Linked DNA regions of Persicobacter psychrovividus. Each later gene encodes a partner of the first gene's protein in a complex. Links are inferred from orthologs where the notes say so. Each region holds a gene or a part of one and is shown on either strand. Other genes may lie near its edges.

The links.
Region 2: the proteins of nuoB (region 1) and AABK40_RS07975 are in contact, whole or in part, in a crystal structure (PDB 6Y11), measured with the Thermus thermophilus proteins. The link is inferred for Persicobacter psychrovividus from one-to-one orthologs. Residues at the interface, in WP_096411117.1 of Thermus thermophilus: Arg16, Glu17, Gly18, Leu24, Leu27, Val28, Trp30, Gly31, Arg32, Asn34, Ser35, Trp37, Thr54, Asp55, Ala56, Asp59, Ala61, Arg62, Phe63, Gly64, Glu66, Val67, Phe68, Arg69, Ala70, Ser71, Arg73, Gln74, Ala75, Asp76; in WP_096411122.1 of Thermus thermophilus: Arg36, Val44, Arg45, Met46, Gly47, Pro48, Asn49, Arg50, Val51, Leu57, Gln58, Ala61, Asp62, Ile64, Lys65, Ile67, Phe68, Lys69, Glu70, Ile72, Val74, Glu223, Ala224, Glu225, His233, Thr234, Glu235, Tyr236, Ser237, Trp241.

The regions. Positions count from the first base shown.
Region 1 is NZ_AP025292.1:3,141,655-3,152,773, forward strand. Bases 3,948-6,810 are described here. They hold nuoB (NADH-quinone oxidoreductase subunit NuoB), read right to left. Parts: upstream 5,707-6,810; coding sequence 5,188-5,706; downstream 3,948-5,187. Other genes in these bases: AABK40_RS13540 (NADH-quinone oxidoreductase subunit D), read right to left, coding at 3,948-4,300; AABK40_RS13545 (NADH-quinone oxidoreductase subunit C), read right to left, coding at 4,322-4,822; AABK40_RS13555 (NADH-quinone oxidoreductase subunit A), read right to left, coding at 5,737-6,210; AABK40_RS13560 (LON peptidase substrate-binding domain-containing protein), read right to left, coding at 6,505-6,810. Also shown: ileS (isoleucine--tRNA ligase), read left to right, coding at 1-976; AABK40_RS13530 (lipoprotein signal peptidase), read left to right, coding at 1,103-1,699; AABK40_RS13535 (glycoside hydrolase family 25 protein), read right to left, coding at 2,050-2,850; more of AABK40_RS13540, read right to left, coding at 3,083-3,947; more of AABK40_RS13560, read right to left, coding at 6,811-7,167; AABK40_RS13565 (outer membrane beta-barrel protein), read left to right, coding at 7,463-8,041; AABK40_RS13570 (porin family protein), read left to right, coding at 8,382-8,969; AABK40_RS13575 (NINE protein), read left to right, coding at 9,175-9,549; AABK40_RS13580 (DUF5684 domain-containing protein), read right to left, coding at 9,660-10,058; DNA repair protein RadA, read right to left, coding at 10,151-11,119. UniProt on the Escherichia coli protein: NDH-1 shuttles electrons from NADH, via FMN and iron-sulfur (Fe-S) centers, to quinones in the respiratory chain. The immediate electron acceptor for the enzyme in this species is ubiquinone.
Region 2 is NZ_AP025292.1:1,870,821-1,882,012, reverse strand. What follows is about bases 8,091-11,026. They hold AABK40_RS07975 (complex I subunit 1/NuoH family protein), read left to right. Parts: upstream 8,091-8,976; coding sequence 8,977-10,077; downstream 10,078-11,026. Other genes in these bases: nuoL (NADH-quinone oxidoreductase subunit L), read left to right, coding at 10,370-11,026; nuoK (NADH-quinone oxidoreductase subunit NuoK), read left to right, coding at 10,082-10,369; AABK40_RS07980 (NADH-quinone oxidoreductase subunit J family protein), read left to right, coding at 8,465-8,980; AABK40_RS07985 (4Fe-4S binding protein), read left to right, coding at 8,091-8,459. Outside these bases: AABK40_RS08015 (YqgE/AlgH family protein), read left to right, coding at 1-3; AABK40_RS08010 (DUF349 domain-containing protein), read left to right, coding at 110-1,927; AABK40_RS08005 (PspC domain-containing protein), read left to right, coding at 2,116-2,304; AABK40_RS08000 (glycoside hydrolase family 15 protein), read left to right, coding at 2,565-4,352; AABK40_RS07995 (YdcF family protein), read right to left, coding at 4,716-5,492; AABK40_RS07990 (DUF3078 domain-containing protein), read right to left, coding at 5,549-6,451; more of AABK40_RS07985, read left to right, coding at 6,681-8,090; more of nuoL, read left to right, coding at 11,027-11,192. UniProt on the Escherichia coli protein: NDH-1 shuttles electrons from NADH, via FMN and iron-sulfur (Fe-S) centers, to quinones in the respiratory chain. The immediate electron acceptor for the enzyme in this species is believed to be ubiquinone.

The DNA.
Region 1 (11,119 bases):
GAACTGGTACGTTCGTCTGAACCGTAAACGTTTCTGGAAAGGCGAATTCAACGAAGATAAAAAAGCGGCTTACCAGACACTTCATGAGTGTTTGACTACCATCGCTCAGATCAGTGCGCCATTCGCACCGTTCTATATGGATACTTTGTATCAGAACCTGACAGCAGGTATCGAAGGCGCAGCGGCTTCTGTTCACTTGACCAACTTCCCAACAGCTGTGGAAGCAGACATCGATGCAGACTTGGAAGCTCGCATGACTTTGGCACAACAAGCGTCATCATTGGTTCACTCACTTCGTAAGAAGGAGAAAATCAAGGTGCGTCAGCCATTGCAACGTGTGATGATCCCTGCCTTGAATGATACGTTCAAAGCGCACATTGCGGCGGTTGAGGAAATCATCAAGAATGAGGTGAACGTGAAAGAAGTAGAGGTGATTGATGATACATCAGGCATCTTGGTGAAGAATATCAAGCCAAACTTCAAAACGTTGGGTAAAGCTTATGGTCCACGCATGAAAGACATCGCCAAGGCGATCAGTGCTTTTGAGCAAGAGGATATCGCTAAAATCGAAGCGGACGGTCAATATGTATTGGCGATCGAAGGTGGGGATGTTACCTTGACTTTGGAAGATGTGTTGATCACTTCTCAGGATATTCCTGGCTGGTTGGTAGCCAACGAAGGCGCTTTGACCGTCGCGTTGGACATCAATTTGAACGATGCACTGAAAGAAGAAGGTTTGGCGCGTGACTTGGTGAACCGTATCCAAAATATCCGTAAGGATATGGGCTTGGAAATCCAAGACAAGATCCAGATCAGCATTCAGAATGAGGAAACAATCGCTAAGGCGGTTGCTTCAAACGAAGCATACATCACTACCGAAACGCAGGCGACTGCCTTGGCCGTAGTTGATCAACTAAATGACGCCACAGCTTTGGATATCGACGGCTTGACCGTTAATCTAAAAGTATCGAAATAAGATAAATGAGCAGGGGAGGCTGGTCTTCCCTTGCTTTCTTTTTGATATTTTCTTTCGAAGGCTCAAACCTTTACATGATTTTTTGACACCAGATGCTCGATCTTGGTGAAACAATCCTAATCCGACATGAAATACGGAAAATATTTTCTGATTGCACTACTTGTAATCATTGTTGATCAGGCCGTAAAGATGGCTGTTCACTTTAACATGCCTTTGGGCACGGCAGGACAGATCAAAGTCTTCGGCGACTGGTTCAAACTGCACTATACCCTGAACCCTGGTATGGCCTTCGGTATGCAATTGGGCTCATCCTATGGTAAATTAATCCTGACTACTTTCCGATTGTTCGCGATGTTCGGCATCGGCTGGTACTTGATCCGATTGGCAAAGAAAGGCGCCAAAAATGGGCTGTTGGTCTGCATCGGATTGATCTTGGGCGGGGCAATCGGTAACCTGGTCGATAGTATCTTTTATGGGGTATTGCTGGATAATGCACCCTACACGGCCTCCACACCGTGGTTCCATGGTCAGGTGATTGATATGTTCTACTTTGACCTTTGGGAAGGCTTCTTACCTAAGTCGATTCCTTTCTGGGGAGGCAAGTACATGGCTTTCTGGCCGATATTCAATGTAGCGGACTCAGCGATCTTCGTTGGCGTGGCATTGATCCTTATCTTTCAGAAGAAGTTCTTGACGACTGTTGATGGGGAACGATTGGGATAGGCTGAATCGTTAGGATATTTGTCCACAGATTACACAGATTTCCACAGATTACTTTTGTAAGATGATGGGGATACGATAAAATGAAAAAACACCGCTTGAAATGGTTCAGGCGGTGTTTTTTTTGTAAGGACGTTCAGAAGAACATCTATGCAAGCGGAGCTTGCATGATTTGGGGTCGTAGCGGGACGCTACGACAAGTGAAAGGTGCTGGGCGTTTATATTAAATGCTGGGCGTGCCCTTGATGTGTGCAGGGCATTTTGATTAAATACAGGGCATGCCATTGATGTGTGCAGGGCATTTTGATTAAATACAGGGCATGCCATTGATGTGTGCAGGGCATGCCCTGCACCTACAGGGTTAATGCCTTCAAATCCTGCATGGTTCCATTGAAATCATTGCCATCGGCGAAGGTACCGACGGGGATTCCTTTGACACCAATTCGATCCGAGAATTGATGGAACTTCCATCCCAAATGTCGAATGCGGCTTTTGGTACTGTAACTGATCGCCGCCCTTTTGGATGGGTATTGCGCCACCCATAATGGGTACTGACCTGAAGGAAACAAAGTCTTCAGATGGGTTTCATAAAACTTCCGGCCGGAATAGATGATCGGTTTTTTGCCATACTTTTTCTCTGCCAAATCCGCCCAGGTCTTGAGGTCTTTTTTCCACCGTCTGATGTTTTTAGCCGAAGGGTTGCTTGGAGCATCCTCAATATCCAATACAGGGGGAAAATCCCCTTTCTTTAATTCGACGATATGATCAAAGAAATGCCACTGTGAGGCACCGGATTGGTTAGGCTTGAAGTAATGATAGGCTCCCTTGAGGTATTTTTCCTTTTGTAAGGCCTGCCAGTTTCTTTTGAACTTACGATCCCGTTTAAATGCTCCATAAGAAGCCCTGACAAAGACGAATTTAATATCATGCTTAGAGGTTCTGACCTTATGCCAGTTGATATTGCTCTGATGATGTGAAACATCAATGCCAAACACATAGCCCGAGTGGTTGGTCTGTCCACTGTCGCGGTTGCTGGTTCGAACAATATGATGTGTCTTTTTTCTTTTGTATAACTTTACGCCGACAACCGTCAGGCCAACAGCGAAGATATGGATCAGGAGCACCCAAAAAATGGTACGTTTGGTTTTACTCATCAAAAAAGTGATTCGTTGAAATGAAAATATGACCTAAATTAGTCCATTACTTATCTATAAAAGACTATAAATTTTCAAATAGATTAAAAGCTATATCATTATTGTATTATTTAACACAAAAAAGATCATATTTAATGCAATCAACCTTCACTGAGTGAAAAAATGTTATTTGGGTGGATCGGTGCAGGGCATTTTTATTGAATGCAGGGCATGCCCTGCATCAACATCAATATTAACGATCGACTTCGCCCAAAACAACATCAATGGATCCCATGATGGCGATCAAATCGGCAAGCATGGCGCCTTTGGACAATACGGGCAGGATGGAAAGGTTCACGAAGGAGCTTGATCGGGCTTTGCAACGCAAAGGCTTGTCTGCGCGACCATCAGCATCGAAATAGAATCCCAATTCTCCTTTTGGGCTTTCGCCACGGAAGTACATCGATTGTGCTTTGGGACGCACGCGCTTGGGAACAACGGCTTGCGGGTCATAGGATTTGTCACGTTTGTGTTCGCCTTTCAATTTCTCCAAACATTGCTCGATGATCTTGACCGATTCTTTGCATTCCTGCGCACGAACCCACGAACGGTCCCAACAATCGCCGACAGTACCCATCTCACCTTTACCGATCGGGATATCAAAATCCAATTCAGGGTACACACTGTAAGCATCCACCCGACGGAGGTCATATTTCAAGCCTGAAGCCCGCAACATCGGTCCCGTTACCCCATAATTAATCGCCAGATCTCTTGGTAACACGCCTACATTGGCGGTACGCTCGACATAAATTTTATTTTCAATCAACAGCTGATCTGATTCAATCAATTTGGGTTTAAGGTAATTGATGAATTCGGTGCATTGTTCCTCAAAACCCACCGGAAGATCATAATAAAGTCCACCGACCCAAATATAATTATAGAGCATACGTGCCCCGCAAAGCCATTCGAGCAGTCGAAGGATATGCTCACGGTCCCGCATCATCCAAATAAATGGGGTCGTCGCTCCGATATCCAAACCATAAGTACCAAGCGCCACAAAGTGCGAAGCAATACGGTTGAGTTCTGCTACCAACACCCGAATATATTCGGTGCGCTTGGGAATCTGATCGGTGATGCCGAGCATTTTCTCCACGCCCATACAATAAATATGCTCGTTGTTCATGGCCGTAACGTAATCCATCCGATCGACATAAGGAATGATCTGATTGTACATCAAAGCCTCCGTATGTTTTTCAAAACAACGGTGCAAATAACCGAGGTGAGGCACCACATCAACAATGATCTCTCCATCGGTAACGACCTCCAAGCGCAAAACCCCGTGGGTTGAAGGGTGCTGAGGTCCGATGTTGATGATCATCTCCTGATGCTTGAGATCTTTCTCGGTGTATTTGGAGGGCTCCGAGACGTTCAGGTGTTTCGGATCGTATTTGTATTGGATTTGGTTTGCCATGTCTGCGGGAGGGTCGTTGGATTAATATTTTACCTTGATGCCATGATAGTATTCCTGCACCTCGTAATCTTTGCGCATCGGATGCCCCTGCCAATCAGCAGGAAGGAGGATGCGACGCAGGTCGGGATGGTTGGAAAAGCGGATGCCGAACAGGTCGAAGGCTTCGCGCTCATGCCAGTCGGCTGTTTTCCAAAGGGATTCCACCGAGGCAATCTCGGGGCCATCTGCTCCTTCTTCATTTCTTGGCAAAACCACCTTGATCATCAGGTGATGATTGAAAGGAATGGAATAGAGGTTATAAACCACCCCCATGGTATTGGCCTTCATGCCATAATCCACCCCTGTCAGGCAAGACAACTGATCGAAATACAGTCGGTCGTCTTCTTTCAGAAAGAGGCACAGATCAAAAATCGCCCCTGCATCGACGGTAATCGATTGGGGAGAGTCATTGAGCCCCTGCTCCATGATGATTTCCTCGCCGAATTGGCTTTGCATCAGCTGAACGATTTCTTCGAATGACATAGGAGGTGGTGTTTATAATTGGATATTATGATTTTGATTTATTGTCCACAGATTACACACATTTCCACCCATTATTTATGGTTCGGAAATGTTGATTTATTCATGTGGCTCATTTAGATCATCTTGATTTGAATTGATCGCTGTAGGATCAGATCTATGTATCTTGTCAAACGTATCGTATCGATATTTTTTTGACCATGATTTACTTGATTAAAAGGATTATCATGATTTATATTATTTACATAGCCTAAAACAAATCCTAAAATCCTTCTTAATCATGGTAATCAAGGTTTAAAATTCACGAACACGACAAATAACAATTAACAAGGCAATAGGTGTGCCCGTACAGTATCCGAAGATTTTGATCAATCCATCTCGGCGAGCAAATCGGCAACGGCGGTCGGTGCCATTAGGCTTTCGGTACGGATCTTTTCCTGCAATTTCAGGAAGCCACCGATCAATGCTTCAGGGCGGGGAGGGCATCCGGGCACATAAACATCAACGGGGATGATACGATCGACCCCTTTGACCACATGATATCCATGATCCCAGTAGGGACCTCCACAGTTGGAGCATGAACCCATGGAAATCACGTATCGAGGCTCTGCCATCTGTTCATATAATCGTCGGATACGGTCTGCCATCTTGAAGGTAACCGTTCCTGCAACGATCATCACGTCGGATTGTCGTGGAGTACCGCGCGGAAATACACCAAGGCGGTCCAAATCATAGTTGGCCGCATAGGCACCCATCATTTCAATGGCACAACATGCCAGGCCGAAGCCCATCGGCCACAGGGACGACAGCCGTGCCCAGTTGAGCAGGTCATCAACCTTGGAGATGATGACGCCTCCTTTGGTAAACTCTTGATCTAACAGTCCCATCGGTATAAATTAGGTAAAGGTGATAACAGATTAATATTGATCGTTGAGGCGCTCGTACATTTCTTCTGGTACGCGGCTGTTGGCCTTGGGCAGCTTCACTTCAGGTTTTTCCCAGTCAAGGAAACCCTTTCCCCATACATAAGCCAGGCCGAGGGCAAGGATGAAGATGAAAAGCATCATCTCGGTTATGGCAAACCAGCCCCACAAACCGTTGGTCTCGGCAATTAAGTTCTTATCCCCAAAAACAGTCGCCCACGGAAACAGAAAGACGATCTCCACCTCAAAGAGAATAAAGAGCAGGGCGATAATATAAAACCGCATGTTGAACTGCCCCCACGCCGAGCCTACGGTATCTTCTCCAGACTCGTAAGTGGTGTTTTTTTCCTCATTAGGACGATCGGGGCGAAAGAGCCACGACCCAAAATAGGTCAGCATAACGAACAGGGCTGAGCCGATAATATATAATAAGACTTCCCCGAAAGCGGAGACTTGGGTGGCAATCATACGGTTAGATTAATAGATTACGGTTGGTATTGTAGACTGATCATTATACACTTTGGTGGTGACTGGTATTGTATTTACCGATCGCTAAGCACAAGCCACCGATCACCTATTTATAAATATGGTCATTCCGATTTGAAAAAGCATACCCAATAAGTGAAAAGTGATCAGCTACTTATTTATACAAAACTAAGGAGTGTAAGCAAAAAAGGAAATTCCGAGGATTGAAAAGCCTGAAAATGTCGCCTGAAAACCAATAATATTCAATTTGGAACGAATTTGAACAAGGATGTTAAATCAATTTTCATGCTGGCCTTCGTTCGGGCGGAAATCGTCGCCGAGGTCAAAATATTTATAATGCCCATTCATCTTGATCCGTCGCTTGGACTCATTAAACTGCCGTGCCACAGGAATAGTCTCGCGCAGGTGGTGGATCAAAAACTCCTGACGCTCGGTTTCCTGCTGCAGCTGTAAAAGGGCATATTTTTGATCAATCGAAAGCCCAAGATAGTGCCCAATACCAAAAGCCTGTGGTTGCTGGTTAAAGCCTACGCGCCCCACCATTTCCAGCGCCTGAAAAAATTCGGTGATCTGCTCTTTAAGCTCCATCACCTGATCCTCTTTTACGACCATATCGTTCGGCAAATAATGAATCAGCCCTGCGGGGTATTCCCTTGAATGCTTGACCTGTTCAAACTCCTCGACCTCGAAAACACGCTGCCCCACCACCTGAATATCCATTCGGCCATCGTTATACACTTTATTAATGGACTTCAGCAGCACCGTCGTTCCATATTTTATTTCACCATTCAGGCTCGATACAATACCAAACACACGATCACCACGCATACAATCATGGATCATCTGCTTATACCTGCGCTCAAAAATATGCAGATTAACCTTCTCCGTCGGGAAGATCACAATCTCTAATGGAAATAAGGGAATATATGATTGTAGCATATTGCAACAACTATTGGTGTGCAGAAAAGATTGAAAAAAGAGGGCTTAATTGAAGGTCATTTAGAAAAGGATCATTCTTCAATAAATGCGATGCGTCGTCGTTAATAAAATCACAGCACCATGTTTAGCATTAAATACTGCGCATAAAATAAGCACTTGAATTACACCACTTTGCGCATCCTGACAAGATAATAAATTATCATCACATATTAACACCACGCAGAAAGAAGTCGAGTTAATCTTAAACAATCCCCTCAAACATCTCTTCTAACAACAAAACAACTGAAAAACTACTATGAAAAAGTTTACTTCCCTGATCGTTGTCCTCCTGTGTTTGCTTGGGTTTCAGGCACAGGCGCAAGTTCACCTGATTCCTTCTGCAGGATTAACCGTCTCGTCGGTTAATAAAGATGCCGAAACCGCTAAAGCAGGGTATCGGCTTGGGCTGAATGTAAGAATAGGTGAGGAGCTGTATGTACAGCCAGGGTTCTTTTACACCAAAAACAGTGCAGAGTTGGATAAAGATGCTTTCTCCAATAATGCCGGCGATATCAAGTACGACCATGAAGGCTTTGAAATTCCTGTCATGATCGGTTATCATATCATCAATTCTGACGCTTTCAAATTCAGAGGGCACCTTGGGCCACAGTTCGGCTTTGGCTATACGGGCTCGATCTCGCAGGGCTTCGATGGTATTGATACCAATTCCACCCAATGGACCCTTAAAGCGGGCCTTGGTATCGATGTACTTTTCTTTACCCTTGATGCCGAATATGGTTGGGGCCTCAGCGATTCCTTTACAATTACAGAAGCTGGAAATTCTACCTCTTACAAAAGCAGATCATTCAACTTAACACTCGGGATAAGGCTATAAAAGACTATGGCACTATAACTTCCATTAAAAAGCACTTGGGCAATTGCTCAGGTGCTTTTTTTGCTCCCTACACCTCTCCCTCTGGTTGTCCGCTAAAAACACCTTTCGATCTATAAAATTTATTTTCCTGAAAAAAATTTAGATTTATTTATTCGGTTGAAAACTGATTTGGAAGGCTGAACGGGCTATTTCTTATGCTTAAATTATACATTTTATTTATAAAAACACCATAACCTTCAGATCCTCAGCCTGCTATTTTATTCTTATTTCCTCAAATGGTATGACTTTTGAAACATCATGATCAACTACCTAAAAAAAGAAAAAACAAAACTTAACGATCATGAAAAAACTATCCGTATTATTTGTTGCATTAATGATGTTCGTTGGGCTGCAAGCTCAAGCACAGATACATGTTATTCCTGCTGTTGGTATGACGGTTTCAAAACCAAACCATGATATGTTCTCTGCGCAGGCAGGTTACCGTTTTGGTGCAAGTGTTCGTATCGGAGATAAATTCTTCGTTCAGCCAGGATTATTCTATGCAAAATATACTGCCAAAGTAGATGTCCCAAATTCAGCTATGGCGAAACAAGCTTTTGAAGGCGTGAGTTTCGATCAGAAAGGCTGGGAAATTCCTGTGTTAGTGGGTTACAACTTTATCAACTCCGACATGTTCAAATTCCGTGCGTATGCAGGTCCTCAGGTAGGGTTTGGCTACAAAGGGTCATTGTCACATGGATTGGGTGCTTTTGATACTGAATCTACACAGTGGTCGGTAAAAGCAGGTCTTGGTGTAGATGTATTGTTCTTCACTTTGGATGCTGACTACGGTTGGGGCTTAAATGACGCTTTCAAAGCAACAGAAGCTTTTAACCATAACTCTTATAAGAACAGAACCTTCAATGTAACATTGGGTATCCGAATCTAAATTGCCGAATATAGATTTCTAAAAAAGTGCAGGAGTTTCTTCTTGCACTTTTTTTTGTGTTTAGGTTTTTAGTATAGATTCAAAGCGGCAGTGCTTTAATTTGTATCCTTGGAGTTCAGCCTTGCATTTTTTTTTGCAAGAACAAAAAAGACGCAGAACATCATCAGAAATCATCGTCTTATTCATTTACTAAACAATACTTGACATGAAAGATAAACTCATCGCAGCGCTGCTTGCCTTTTTCCTTGGTGCTTTGGGTATTCAGCATTTTTACCTTAAAAGACCGACGCATTATGGCATTTTGTCCATTGTCTTTTGTTGGACTTACATCCCTGCACTGATCGGTTTGATTGATGGTATTCAATTACTGATCATGAATGACAGAGAGTTTGCTGATAAATACAATGGTGGTGTTCAAAACATAGGATTTAATTATCAGCAAGCGCATCAGCAACATGCTCGCCCTGTGACCTCTACCAACGTTGCAGATGAATTGAGAAAGCTTCATGAACTGAAGGAGTGCGGGATTCTTACTGAACAAGAATTCAGTGAGCAGAAGCGGAAGCTGTTGAGAAAGTAGAATTTCTCTTTAATAAAAAAGCCCGAAGCCGATCATTGAAAAGATCAGCTTCGGGCTTTTGTATTTATGATACACTATCTTCTTTTACAAGAAAATAAGGTTAATCCAACTTATCGGATTTGAGGTCCACCGTAGGCCTGCTTTTGTTGTTTGCCGTATCGATACTTAATCGAATCATCCAAGCCAAGAATTAAGGTAAAGATAGGCGTCAGGAAGATCAACCCCAGCGCAAAGCCTGTTCCTCTACCATAAGCTTTGGCGGTCTCCAAGCTAAGTTTAACCAAAAGATAAATATTAGCGAGTGGGATGATTGCCAAGATAATCATCCACTGAGGCATTCGGACAATCCCCAAATGTACATAAAGATTATAGATCGGGATAAGGGCTTTCCATCCAGCCACACCAGCTTTGGTGAAAATCTTCCAATAGGCAATAATTTGAATGGCCAGCAGGACAATCATTACGATTGAGGTCAAACCGCCTGCGGCAACTTCTGTTCCGTTTTGCATTTTCTATCTTTTTTATGGTAAGTGATTAACTCCCATAGCACAAATAGGTTACCAAAGCGAGGAAACCTCTTACTTTTGTCTTATTTTTTATATCAATTGAATAAATCCTGAAAGATATCCTCCAGCTTTCCGTAGGCACGAATCTGAATGCCATACTTGTTGAAATCAATCCCTTTCAGCCCAAACTTGGATACATAAATCGTCTGGAAGCCCATTTTTTCCGCTTCGGCAATTCGGCTTTCAACATGCGTTACCGCACGGATTTCCCCACCAAGGCCAATCTCTGCCGCAAAGCAGACGGTCGGTGGAATTGCGACCTCCTCAAAAGAAGATACCAAGGCTGCCGCCACTGCCAGGTCAAGGGCAGGGTCTTGCACTTTCACGCCTCCAGCGATATTGAGGAAGATGTCGCGCATGCCAAGTCGGAAGCCTCCACGACGCTCCAAAACGGCAATCAGCATTTGTAAGCGTTTATTATCGAAACCTGTGGTCGCGCGCTGTGGTGTTCCATAAGTCGAAGGGGAGGCGAGGGCCTGCGTCTCGATGAGCAAAGGTCGGTTGCCCTCTAATGTTGCACCGATGGCTACGCCGCTGAGTTCTTCTTCACGCTGAGAGATGAGTACTTCTGAAGGGTTGTTCACCTCCCGAAGTCCATCACTGCGCATTTCATAGATACCCAACTCACTTGTAGATCCAAAACGGTTTTTGATGGTCCGCAAAATACGGTAGCTCAGGTGTCGGTCGCCTTCAAACTGCAAAACAGTGTCTACCATATGCTCAAGCACCTTGGGGCCCGCAATATTTCCGTCTTTATTAATGTGCCCAATAATGAAGGTCGGGGTGTTGGTTTCCTTGGCAAATCGCATCAGTTCCCCAGTACATTCTTTCACCTGCGAGATACTTCCCGGAGCAGAATCGATCGTTGCAGAGCCCAAAGTCTGAATGGAATCGATCACCAGGATTTCGGGCTTCACTTCCTTCACCTGATTAAACACCTTATCCAAATCGGTTTCTGTCAGGACAAACAGGTTGTTATTTTTAGTGGCAATACGATCAGCCCG
Region 2 (11,192 bases), 1.3 Mb from region 1 along the record:
TAAAATTTTGTTTATTTTTGGGGGATCTCGATTGAGGTATAGCCCAAAAGCTATAGAATGTGTTCGGACCGCCTTTTGCGGCGGGAATTTTTAAATTAATAATAGAGTCATGGATAACGACAAATTGTTTGAGCAGTCTTCCGATACGGAGCAAGAAAATATCAATACTACTGAAGAAGCTGTTGAAAAGCAGGAAGTGGTAGCGGAACTTCCGCCCGTGAATGAAGAAGATTTTGTCGGATTGGACAAAAGCGAATTGGTGAATCGCCTGAAAGAAGTTAAGGATTCACAGAATTTTCGCTATAATGATGAATTTTTAAAAGCCATTGCTCCTCATTTTAATGCGTTACGCAAATCAGAGCGCAAAGAAGCATTAGCGAAGTATTTGGAAGAAGGAGGAGAAGCTGATGGTTTCGAATTCCATGGCGATGAGTTTGATCGTGAGTTTGATGCCATTTTCACCACCCTCAGAGAGCGTAAGCAGAAATATTATGCAAACCTCGAGAGCTCACGAAATGAAAATACAGCAAAGAAAAAATTATTGCTGAAGCAACTTCGTGATATCGTTAAAGCTGACGAAGACGAAAAAAGCATTGAAGCCGTAAGAGCCATTCAGGCAGAGTGGAAAAAAGTTGGGCAGGTAAACATTGCTGAAAACGAAGACTTATGGGCCAACTATAAAGCACTTCTGGATCAGTATTATGACCGTCGTGGAATTTTCTTTGAATTGAAGGACCTTGACCGCCGTAAAAACCTGACCAAAAAGCAAGACCTTTGTGCCAAAGCTGAAGCACTGACAGCAATAGAAATTGTGGAGGCTGTTCGTGTATTGAACGAGCTTCATGAAGAATATAAAAATATCGGTCCTATTCCTCGCGAAGAGCAAGATGCCGTTTGGGATCGTTTTAAAGCGGCTTCCGATGCTGTTTATGATCGCCGTAAGGTATATACTGACGAGATCAGAAAAGAACAAGAAGCCAATTTGGTACTGAAGAAGGCCGTTATTGAAAAGGTGAAGCCTTTCATTGAATTTAACAGTGGAAGAATTACCGAGTGGAATCAGGAAACGAAGAAGCTTCAGGAACTACAAAAAGAGTGGGACGGTATCGGTCATGTACCTCGTGAAGATGCCAAAGAAATCAATAAAACATTCTGGGGACTCTTTAAAGCTTTCTTTAATAATAAAGGACAATTCTTTAAAAACCTTGAAGAAGAACGCGGTCAGAATTTGAAACTGAAACAAGCCCTTGTTGAAAAAGCGGAAGGTCTTAAAGATAGTGAGGATATTGACAGCACAGCCAATGAACTGAAGCGTTTGCAGCAGGAGTGGCGCAAAATTGGACCTGTTCCTGAAAAGTTCAAGGATTCTGTATTTAATGAATTCAAAGCTGCTTGTGATCACTTCTTCAACCGTAAGCGTCAGAAAAATGAGGTGGTTGAGCAAGAGTTCAAAGCGAACTTGGAGCAGAAATTGGCACTTTGTGACCAACTGACAGCCCTTGCTGCGGAAAAACCAACAAGCTTGGAACCGCTTCAGGAGATTCAGGCAAAATTTGAGGCAATCGGTTTTGTGCCAAGATCGGATATCAATAGCATTCAGCAAAAATGGGCGGAAAGCAATGCCGCTTATTTGGAGGCAGTAGAAGGGATTGATGAGAAGGAAAAACAACGCATGGTTTTGCAAGCCAAATATCAGCGTTTGAAATCTGGAAACGACCGTAACGCTGCGCACAAAGCAGAGCAGGATTTGCGTAAGCAGATTCAGGGCTTGGAAGATGAAATCAATACTTGGAACAGTAATTTAGGTTTCTTCGCTCGTTCGAAAAATGCCGAAGCGCTTCGTGCTGAGTACGATAAGAAAATTGAAGAGGCACAGCAGAAAGTGAAAGCTTTGCGTGCTGAACTGAGAATTTTGCAGCAAGCATAAATTTTATCATTTTTCGTAAAAAATATGAAGACCGCAGTTTTATTTCTGCGGTTTTTTTTATAAACTTATATTAGTGGGAGTTGAAAAATGCCGCTGTTTTCAAATAATATTTTGATTTTATTGTAATTTTTAGGCCAAATTTTTTCTGAATATTAAAATTTAGCCTATATTTATATAAAGAAACAGAGATGGAGCGGAGATTATATCGATCAATAAATAGAAAGCTGATTGCAGGGGTATGTGCTGGCATTGGCGTGTATTTCAATATTGATCCAGTCATTATAAGGCTGATATTCATTCTGTTGTTTCTTTCATTGGGAATAGGCTTTTTGGCTTATGCAATCATGTGGATTGTTATTCCTGCGGATCGTTTTTAATAAGTAATTTTATACATTTTAGATTAGATTGTGGATTAGGTTTGATTTTTTTATCGAATGGATTTTTTTGACTATGTTGAATGATTTTTTTATATCTTTTTTCATTTAACCACAATGTGTTGGCTGTTAGTAATTTCTAAATCTAACAGCTATTTTTTTGCCCAAAATTTAGTAAGGATCCATGCTTGCTTAGTTTGGTTCTAACTGAAAAATTTTAGAACTTAATAATCTCCTAATCAAACATACCTAACCTAAGTCTTATGTCGCAACCTCATATTTATGATTTCGGAATTGTAGGAAACTGTGCTTTTATGGCCTCTATCAACAAACGAACCGATGTGGTTTGGATGTGCTGGCCATCCTTTGAAAGCAGTTTTATTTTCGGAAGTTTACTGGACAAAGAAAAAGGCGGGGAGTTCTCAATTTTACCCGTCGATGAGGAATTCAGCTCACATCAATATTATCAGGAAAACACCAACATTCTCGTTACCGAAATAGAAGACTCCAATGGGAAGTACCGCGTAACGGATTTCGCCCCACGATTTCCGCAGTTCGATCGGTATTTTCGGCCTTTAATGTTAATTCGGAAAGTGGAGCCGCTCTCAGGTAACCCAAGGGTGAATGTACGTTGCAGCCCTAAAGGGGACTATGGGAAGAAAAATCCGCAACGCGTGGTGGGCTCTAATCATATTAAATATCTTGGCATTGGCGATGAGGTACGACTGACGACCAACATTCCACTGAGTTATGTGATTGATGATGAGGAGCCTTTCTTTCTGAATGAGACCAAATACCTTGCCCTGACCTACGGCGCACCACTCGAGGCGGCTCTTGAACGTACCGCAGATGAGTTTTTGCGTGCCACTCAGAAATATTGGAAAGATTGGGTGAAGTCCACCAGTATTGGGCATTTTCAGCAGGAGGCCGTGATTCGTTCTGCCCTCGCTCTGAAAATCCATCAGTATGAAGATACAGGGGCAATTATTGCGGCCAGTACCACCTCATTGCCCGAATCGCCAGGCAGTGGAAGAAACTGGGATTACCGTTTTTGCTGGATGCGGGATACTTTCTATACCCTTCAGGCTTTCAATCATATTGGTCACTTCGAGGAGTCGGAAAGGTACTTTAATTATATCGCCAATATTTCTTCCAAAGAGAAAGAGCGCTTTCAGCCTTTGTATAGTATTAAAGGGAAATCCAAGCTGGAGGAGAAGATTCTTGACCTTGAAGGTTACCTCGGAAATGGCCCTGTTAGGATTGGTAATCAGGCGCATGAACATATTCAGAATGATGTGTATGGGCAGGTGATGATCAGCCTTTTGCCCTTGTTCGCAGATGCCCGTTTTCACCATGAAAACCGCTTCAGTTCTCACGACATGATGTGGGATATTCTGAAAATGATCGAAAATACAATCGATGAAAAAGATGCCAGTTTATGGGAGTTCCGTGACCGTTCGAAGTATTATTGTTACACTTTCTTGTTTCAGTGGGCAGGAAGTAGCGCGGCACTGAAAATTGCCTCAAGATTTGGTGATCAGAAAATGATGAACCTCGCCCGAGACCTTAAAAAACGTGCTTTTGAGCGTATCGAGGGGTGTTATGAAGATGAACGCGGTGTTTATACACAGGCGGCGGGATCGCCCGAGCTTGATGCGGCCAACCTGCAGTTGATCATGATGGGTTATTTGGATTCTTCCAGTATTGTAGCCAAGTCGCACTTGAAGGCGATGGAAAAGGAACTCAGAACCAAAGAAGGCTTGTTTTACCGTTACCGACATGTCGATGATTTTGGAACGCCCGAAACAACCTTCCTGATTTGCTCTTTCTGGTATGTGGAGGCCCTTGCTGTTGTGGGCAGGGTAGAGGAAGCGATTATCGAGTTTGAAAAGTTATTGAAATATACGAACCACCTTGGCTTATTGAGTGAGGATGTTGATGCAAAAACGGGCAGTCAGTGGGGGAATTTCCCACAGGCCTACAGCCATGTCGGTTTGATTAATGCCGCCTATCGTATTGCGAAAAAGTTGGATAAACCGATGTTCTTTTAAAAGAACAATTGCGGTGATAATGAATAAAAAAGGGTTTGGTGATGTGCCAAGCCCTTTTCTGTTATTGGTGTTTTACATTAAGGTCATAAAGCTTGATGAGGCCGAAATTTTCAAGTTTGAAATAGGGTTGAAACAACCGACTGGTGCAAGACTTAAATTATCGCACAATTTTTATTGTCCATAGATCAAGCAGATTTCCACGGATTTTTTTATTGCGGAAGTTGGATGTCGCCCATCGCAAATCCACAAAATTACTTTCTATTCTTTTTGATGAAGGAGCCCTCCAATAATAGCGTGTGTTGTTTACGGGTTGTAGCGCTATTGTTCGAGTTTCAGTGATTCAGCAACCTCCGTAGATAAACCTTATACATACCCCTTCACCTTATAAGCCGCAAAGCCAATCCATTCTTTGATGATCATATTCCATTGGGTCAGCGTTTCTGCATTGGGCAATACATATTCTTGCACCATAAAATCTCGGTCTGAAGTCAAATAATGAACGCTGAAGGGTACAGTGTTGATATTTTGTTTTTTGAAACAGGCGACCGAGCGACGCATATGGAAGGCTGAAGTAATTAACAAGTAATTTTTGTGCTTGAAGGAGGCGTGCTGATCGATGATTTTTTTGGTCAAAAGCGCATTCTCGAAAGTGTTTCTTGACTGATCCTCCAATAGTATGGCGGAACGGGGAATGTTGCAGTCCAAAAGAAATTGCAGACTTTGGGCAGCTTCACTTGGCTCCCCATCGATTTTTTGGAGATGCCCATTACCACCCGTGAAAATAATGTGGTCAATCACACCCATCCGATACAATTGTACCGCCTGCGTGATCCTGTCGGCAGCCTGATTAAAGGAGGTCAGTCTGTAGGGTTGTCTCCCCGTCAGGGTGGCGCCACCAAGAACGATAGCTGTTTTGGGAGCAGCGGACTGTAATTCTTCGAGCGACGGGCGTGCTATTTGCCATTTCAGATTGATGAAATCAAACAGGGGCTGATTCCCGAAAATGAATAGCAGCAAAAGGGAAAAAATCAACGCCTTTTTTCGCCACTTTGGGAGGCAAACCGAAAACAGGAGCAGGACGAAGATCCATGAAATTGGCTGGATGCCGTAAACGAGGATTTTGGAAAGCAAAAAGAACATAAAAAAACCACTAATTGAAGTTTAAAATTAGTGGTTTTTCTGAAGATCAGGAAGGCTTATTGGTGGTTTTTAAATTTGTACACCAAGCCAATGGCCATCACGTGTTTGTATTGCAGGCGTGGCCCCATGTCGTTGATTTTGATATCGTCATCATAAATGGTTTGCACCGAAATGTTGGCAGAAAGCCAGTCGTTTACTTTCAGGTCGAGTAAAGCATCCAGGTTTACATCAATATTTTGAGGATTCTCGCGGTAATTGGAGAAGAAGTTACCATTTAATTGAAAGGTGACATTTTTAGCCACATCTTTTTTGAACTGGAACCTGACGTTTGCCCCCACTTCAAAACGGTAATTATCGCCTTTCTGAACACCAAACGCCCCTTGGTTAGATAATTCATCATCCATTACAAAGGTGGTTTTCGTGGCGATAGGCCCAAGGTACAGACTGAATAAATCTTTAATGATATAGGTAGTACCCGCAGAAAATTCCAGGTAACCAGGTGCCATAAATGTCGAGATTCGTTTGGTAGGGTCATCGCCCTTCAAGTCGAAACCATCGGCAAATTGCGTTCTGAAGTTCAGCAATCCAGTATAGTACCATCGGCTGTCCTTGATCTGGCGGCTGAAACTCGAAAGCAGATCTATGCGGTCTTCGGTTTTTTCCTGACCAGAACTCCCTTTGCGGATCAGTCCGTAACCAACATCCAGCTTGTTTCCCCAAATAATTTTTTCATGGGAATAATTCGCATACACATTGGCGAAGGCATTACCTGCGATGGAATTGTCGCCACCAGCCGCCCAGTTGCTTAAAGTCACCTGAGACATATTAATGCCTGTCGTGCCACCGACTTTCCATTCTTTTTGAGGCCTTTGTACCTCTTTTTTTGCATTTGCTGTTGTATTTTGAGCATATACAGATGAAGTGCTGAGTAGTGCAGCAAGGAGTAGTATTTTTTTCATAAGTAGGTTATATAATTAAATTTTATATCGAATTTGTGCTGTGTAAGTTTGTGTAAAATTTATGTAATTTTAATTTGCGGTGTTATAAAAATATAAATTTGCGCATTCGCAATAGATTTTAGGTATCTTAAATTCTTAATACTGACACTGAGCAGTTGGACAGATTGCGTTTTGTGCCGAGATCTTGTAGCTTTGGAGGCTGGAGACGCAATATTCTCAAAAAATACCCATGAGTAAAAATTTTAAGAATAAATATTGGACAAATATAAAGGATGCCTATAAAACCTTAAAGGAAGGAATGGGGCTGACATTGACCCATTTTGTGAAGGCGACCAAGTCTCATGATAACCGTGGGATCGATGAACAGGGGTATTTTGACCAGAACGAAGGGCTTGTAACTTTACAATATCCGCATCAAAAACTGGAGGTTCCTATCAATGGGCGATATAAGCTTGATTTGGAGCAGGAGGACTGTATTGTTTGCGATAAGTGCGCTAAGGTGTGTCCTGTGGATTGTATAGATATCGTTCCTGTACGCTCTGCGGAGGAACTTGGTAAAACGTCTGATGGATCTTCTATCAGGATGCATTTGGCAAAGTTTGATATCGATATGGCCAAATGTATGTTCTGCGGCCTTTGTACTTATGTTTGTCCTACCGAATGTCTGACCATGACGTCGGAATATGACTATTCTACTTTTGATTTTGCAGAGCATAATGTGCCTTTTGCAACCATGACGCCTTTGGAGATTCTTGAGGCAGAGGCTAAATGGAAAAAGGTGCAGGAGGAAAAGCAGGCAGCCAAAGCAGCGAAACCTTCGCCTGCAGCCAAGGCGGTTATCAAGCCTAAAGCCGTGGGAGCGCCAAAGGTGAGTATCCCAAAACCAGCGGCTAAGGCGGTAATTAAACCGAAGGTGCCTTCAGCAGCAACCGCCAAAAAAGTTGTGAAGCCCCAGATTCCAGCGATGAAAAAGGCGGATGAACAAACGCCAGAAAATACAAATGTGGCCAAAAAGCCCGTGCTCAAGCCAAAAATTGGTGGTGCAGGTTCAGCAGCTGAAACCACACCGAGTGGCAGCAATGTCGCGAAGAAAGCAGTGGCCAAGCCAAAAATTCCAACGGCAGGTTCAGGAACGAATGTGGCCAAAAAGCCCGTGCTTAAGCCAAAAATTGGTGGTGCAGGTTCAGCAGCTGAAACCACACCGAGTGGCAGCAATGTCGCGAAGAAAGCAGTGGCGAAGCCAAAAATCCCAACGGCCGGATCAGGAACGAATGTAGCAAAAAAGCCTGTGGTTAAGCCAAAAATTGGCGGAGCGGGTTCGGTAGCTGAAACTACACCGAGTGGCAGCAATGTCGCGAAGAAGTCAGTGGCCAAGCCAAAAAATCCAACGGCCGGTTCAGGAACGAATGTAGCTAAAAAGCCCGTTCTTAAGCCAAAAATCGGCGGAGCAGGTTCGGCAGCTGAAACTACAACGAGTGGCAGCAATGTCGTGAAGAAGCCAGTGGCCAAGCCAAAAATTCCAACGGCAGGTTCAGGAACGAATGTGGCTAAAAAGCCCGTTCTTAAGCCAAAAATCGACGGAACGGGTTCAGCCGCTGAAACGACAACGAGCGGTAGTAATGTTGCGAAGAAGCCAGTAGCCAAGCCAAAAATTCCAACGGCAGGTTCAGGAACGAATGTAGCAAAAAAGCCTGTGGTTAAGCCAAAAATCGGCGGAATGAGTTCGTCAGCTGAAACTACAACGAGCGGTAACAATGTCGCGAAGAAAGCAGTGGCCAAGCCAAAAATTCCAACGGCAGGTTCAGGAACGAATGTGGCTAAAAAGCCCGTGCTTAAGCCAAAAATCGGTGGGACGAGTTCAGCCGCTGAAACGACAACGAGTGGCAGCAATGTCGTGAAGAAAGCAGTAGCCAAGCCAAAAATTCCAACGGCCGGTTCAGGGACGAATGTAGCAAAAAAGTCCGTGCTTAAGCCAAAAATACCTAATACTAAACCGAAAGAGGATTAAATTTAATGAACCAATATTTGATATATGAAATCCTGTTTTATGGATTTATGGGGCTGACATTATTGTCGGCCATCACCATTATTTTTGCCAAAAATGTACTTTACGCAGCTTTTTCGCTGTTGGTGTCCCTTTTTGGTGTTGCCGCACTGTTTGTTTTGATGGGGGCTGATTTTTTGGGAATTGCACAAATCATGATCTATATCGGGGGCATATTGGTGCTGATGATTTTTGGGGTGATGCTGACTAACAGGCTCAATGGAAAACCCATCATTACGGCCAATAAAAACGTGCTGGTCAGCCTGATTTTAGGCATGGTGACTTTTGGGTTTCTTGGCTTGGTGTTTTCTCAGTTTGAATGGGCAAAACGTCCCTGGATGCAGGCCGATGCCGTTGCCGATGGGAGTATTCGTGCATTGGGTATCGCCACCATGACCAACTTTATTTTACCTTTCGAATTGGTGGCAGTCATGCTTTTGGTTGCATTAATCGCAGGGACATATTTAGCAAAACGAGCAAGATGACCATCACAACCTTTCTATTTTACCTTCCGCTGTTGCTTACTTTTGCCGTAGCGGGAATTTATGCCGAGCGGAAAATTGCAGGATTTATTCAGGATCGCCTGGGCCCAATGGATACGGGTAAGTTTGGCCTTTTGCAGACCATCGCCGATGTGCTGAAACTCCTGATGAAAGAGGATATTTCCCATGACCGTGTTGATAAAAAGCTATTCCCCATTGCACCAATTATCGTGTTTTCTGCAATATTGAGTGGGTTTGCCGTCTTGCCTTTAACCTCTGACTGGACTGGCGCAGGTTTGCAGGTCGGTTTGTTTTACCTACTGACCATTATCACTTTTGATGTTGTCGGCATTCTGATGGCGGGATGGGCCGCAAATAATAAATATGCCCTTTTTGGTGCTGAGCGATCTGTAGCGCAGCTGATCAGTTACGAGGTGCCTATGGGGATGTGTGTGCTGGCAGTCGTCTGTATTTGTCAGACCCTCGATTTGCAGGCAATATCCTTTCAGCAGGGAATTTTTGCCGTGGCCCACGGGCAGGAGGTCAGCTATTTGTTTGGCATTAAAGCCACGGGCATTGAAGTTTCCAGCATTGGTGGTATTCTAAGCTGGAATATTGTCAGGGCGCCGATTCTTATTCCTGTGGCCGTGATTTTCTTCATCGCTTCGCTGGCAGAGGCCAACCGTGCGCCATTCGACCTTGCCGAAGCGGAAAGTGAACTGATCGCTGGTTACAATGTGGAATACTCGGGTTTTAAATTTGCCATGCTGATGCTTGGAGAGTACGGCATGATGTTGCTGATGTCTATTCTGATGGCTGTATTGTTTTTTGGCAGCTGGAATACTCCATTTCCCAATATCGGATCCTGGCCTCTTGCCGAATGGACAAGCGGTCAGCCTGGTAGTGTGAGTGGGCACCTTTGGGGTGGTTTTTGGTTGCTGTCGAAAGCCTTTGTGGTGATATTTTTCCAAATGGTGGTGCGCTGGACCTATCCTCGTTTGCGGGTGGATCAGCTGATGAGTTTCGCCTGGAAATACCTGACGCCCGCAACATTAATTTTGGTGGTTCTGTCCGTTTTTTGGCGGATGTTAATGATATAATGAAATGATTCCATTAGCGCATATATTAATATTTTCGGCCCTGTTGTTTTCTCTTGGGATCATGATTGTCCTGATGAAGAAAAATGCCATTGTTATCCTGATGGGGATTGAGCTGATTCTTAATGCCGCCAATATCAATCTGGTGGCTTTTTCGCATTACGACCCCACTTTTTCGGGGCAAATGTTTACCATGTTTGTAATGGTGGTTGCGGTATCAGAAATTGCCATTGCACTCGCCATTGTTTTTAAGCTTTATCATCATTTGCGTTCCATCGACCTTGACTTAAACTAAATGGAAACCTTAACTCAATATAATTCTTTGGCCATTGGAGCAGGGATATTGGCCATGATCCTGCCCTTGCTGTCTTTTGTGCTGATCGCCTTTTTTTCGGACTATTTCGGCGCCAAAAGTGACCGACTGGCCATTAGCGCTGTCAGTATTTCGTTGGTCATGTCGGTATTTGTCGCCATGCAGGTATTTCCCAACCATGTGATTACAGCACAGTGGTCGTGGTTTTCTGTCGGCGAATATCAGTTCAATATCGGCCTATTGCTTGATCAGCTTACCGCAGTAATGCTGGTGGTGGTCAGCCTGGTGTCTTTACTGGTGCATATTTTCTCGATGAACTACATGAAAGGCGAGCCACATTATGCCCGCTATTATAGTTTCCTCGGGCTCTTTACCTTCAGTATGTTTATCATCCTGCTGGCTGATAACCTATTGGTACTTTTCATGGGTTGGGAGCTGGTAGGCTTGTCTTCTTATTTGCTGATCGGTTTTTGGTTTGAGCGCCCCTCGGCAGCGAATGCCAACCGTAAAGCATTCCTGACCAACAGGGTGGGGGATATGGGTTTTCTTTTCGGAATCATGATTTTCTGGGCCTATTTTCATACCCTTAATTTTCAGGAACTCACCGCCCTTTTCAGCAATGCGTCAGTTTTGGCACAAATCCCTTCCACGTGGTTAATTCTCGGTGGGCTGGGGATATTCATGGGGACAGTCGGTAAATCGGCGCAGTTTCCTTTGCAAGTCTGGTTGCCTGATGCCATGCAGGGGCCAACGCCTGTTTCTGCATTAATCCACGCCGCAACCATGGTTGCCGCAGGGATTTTCC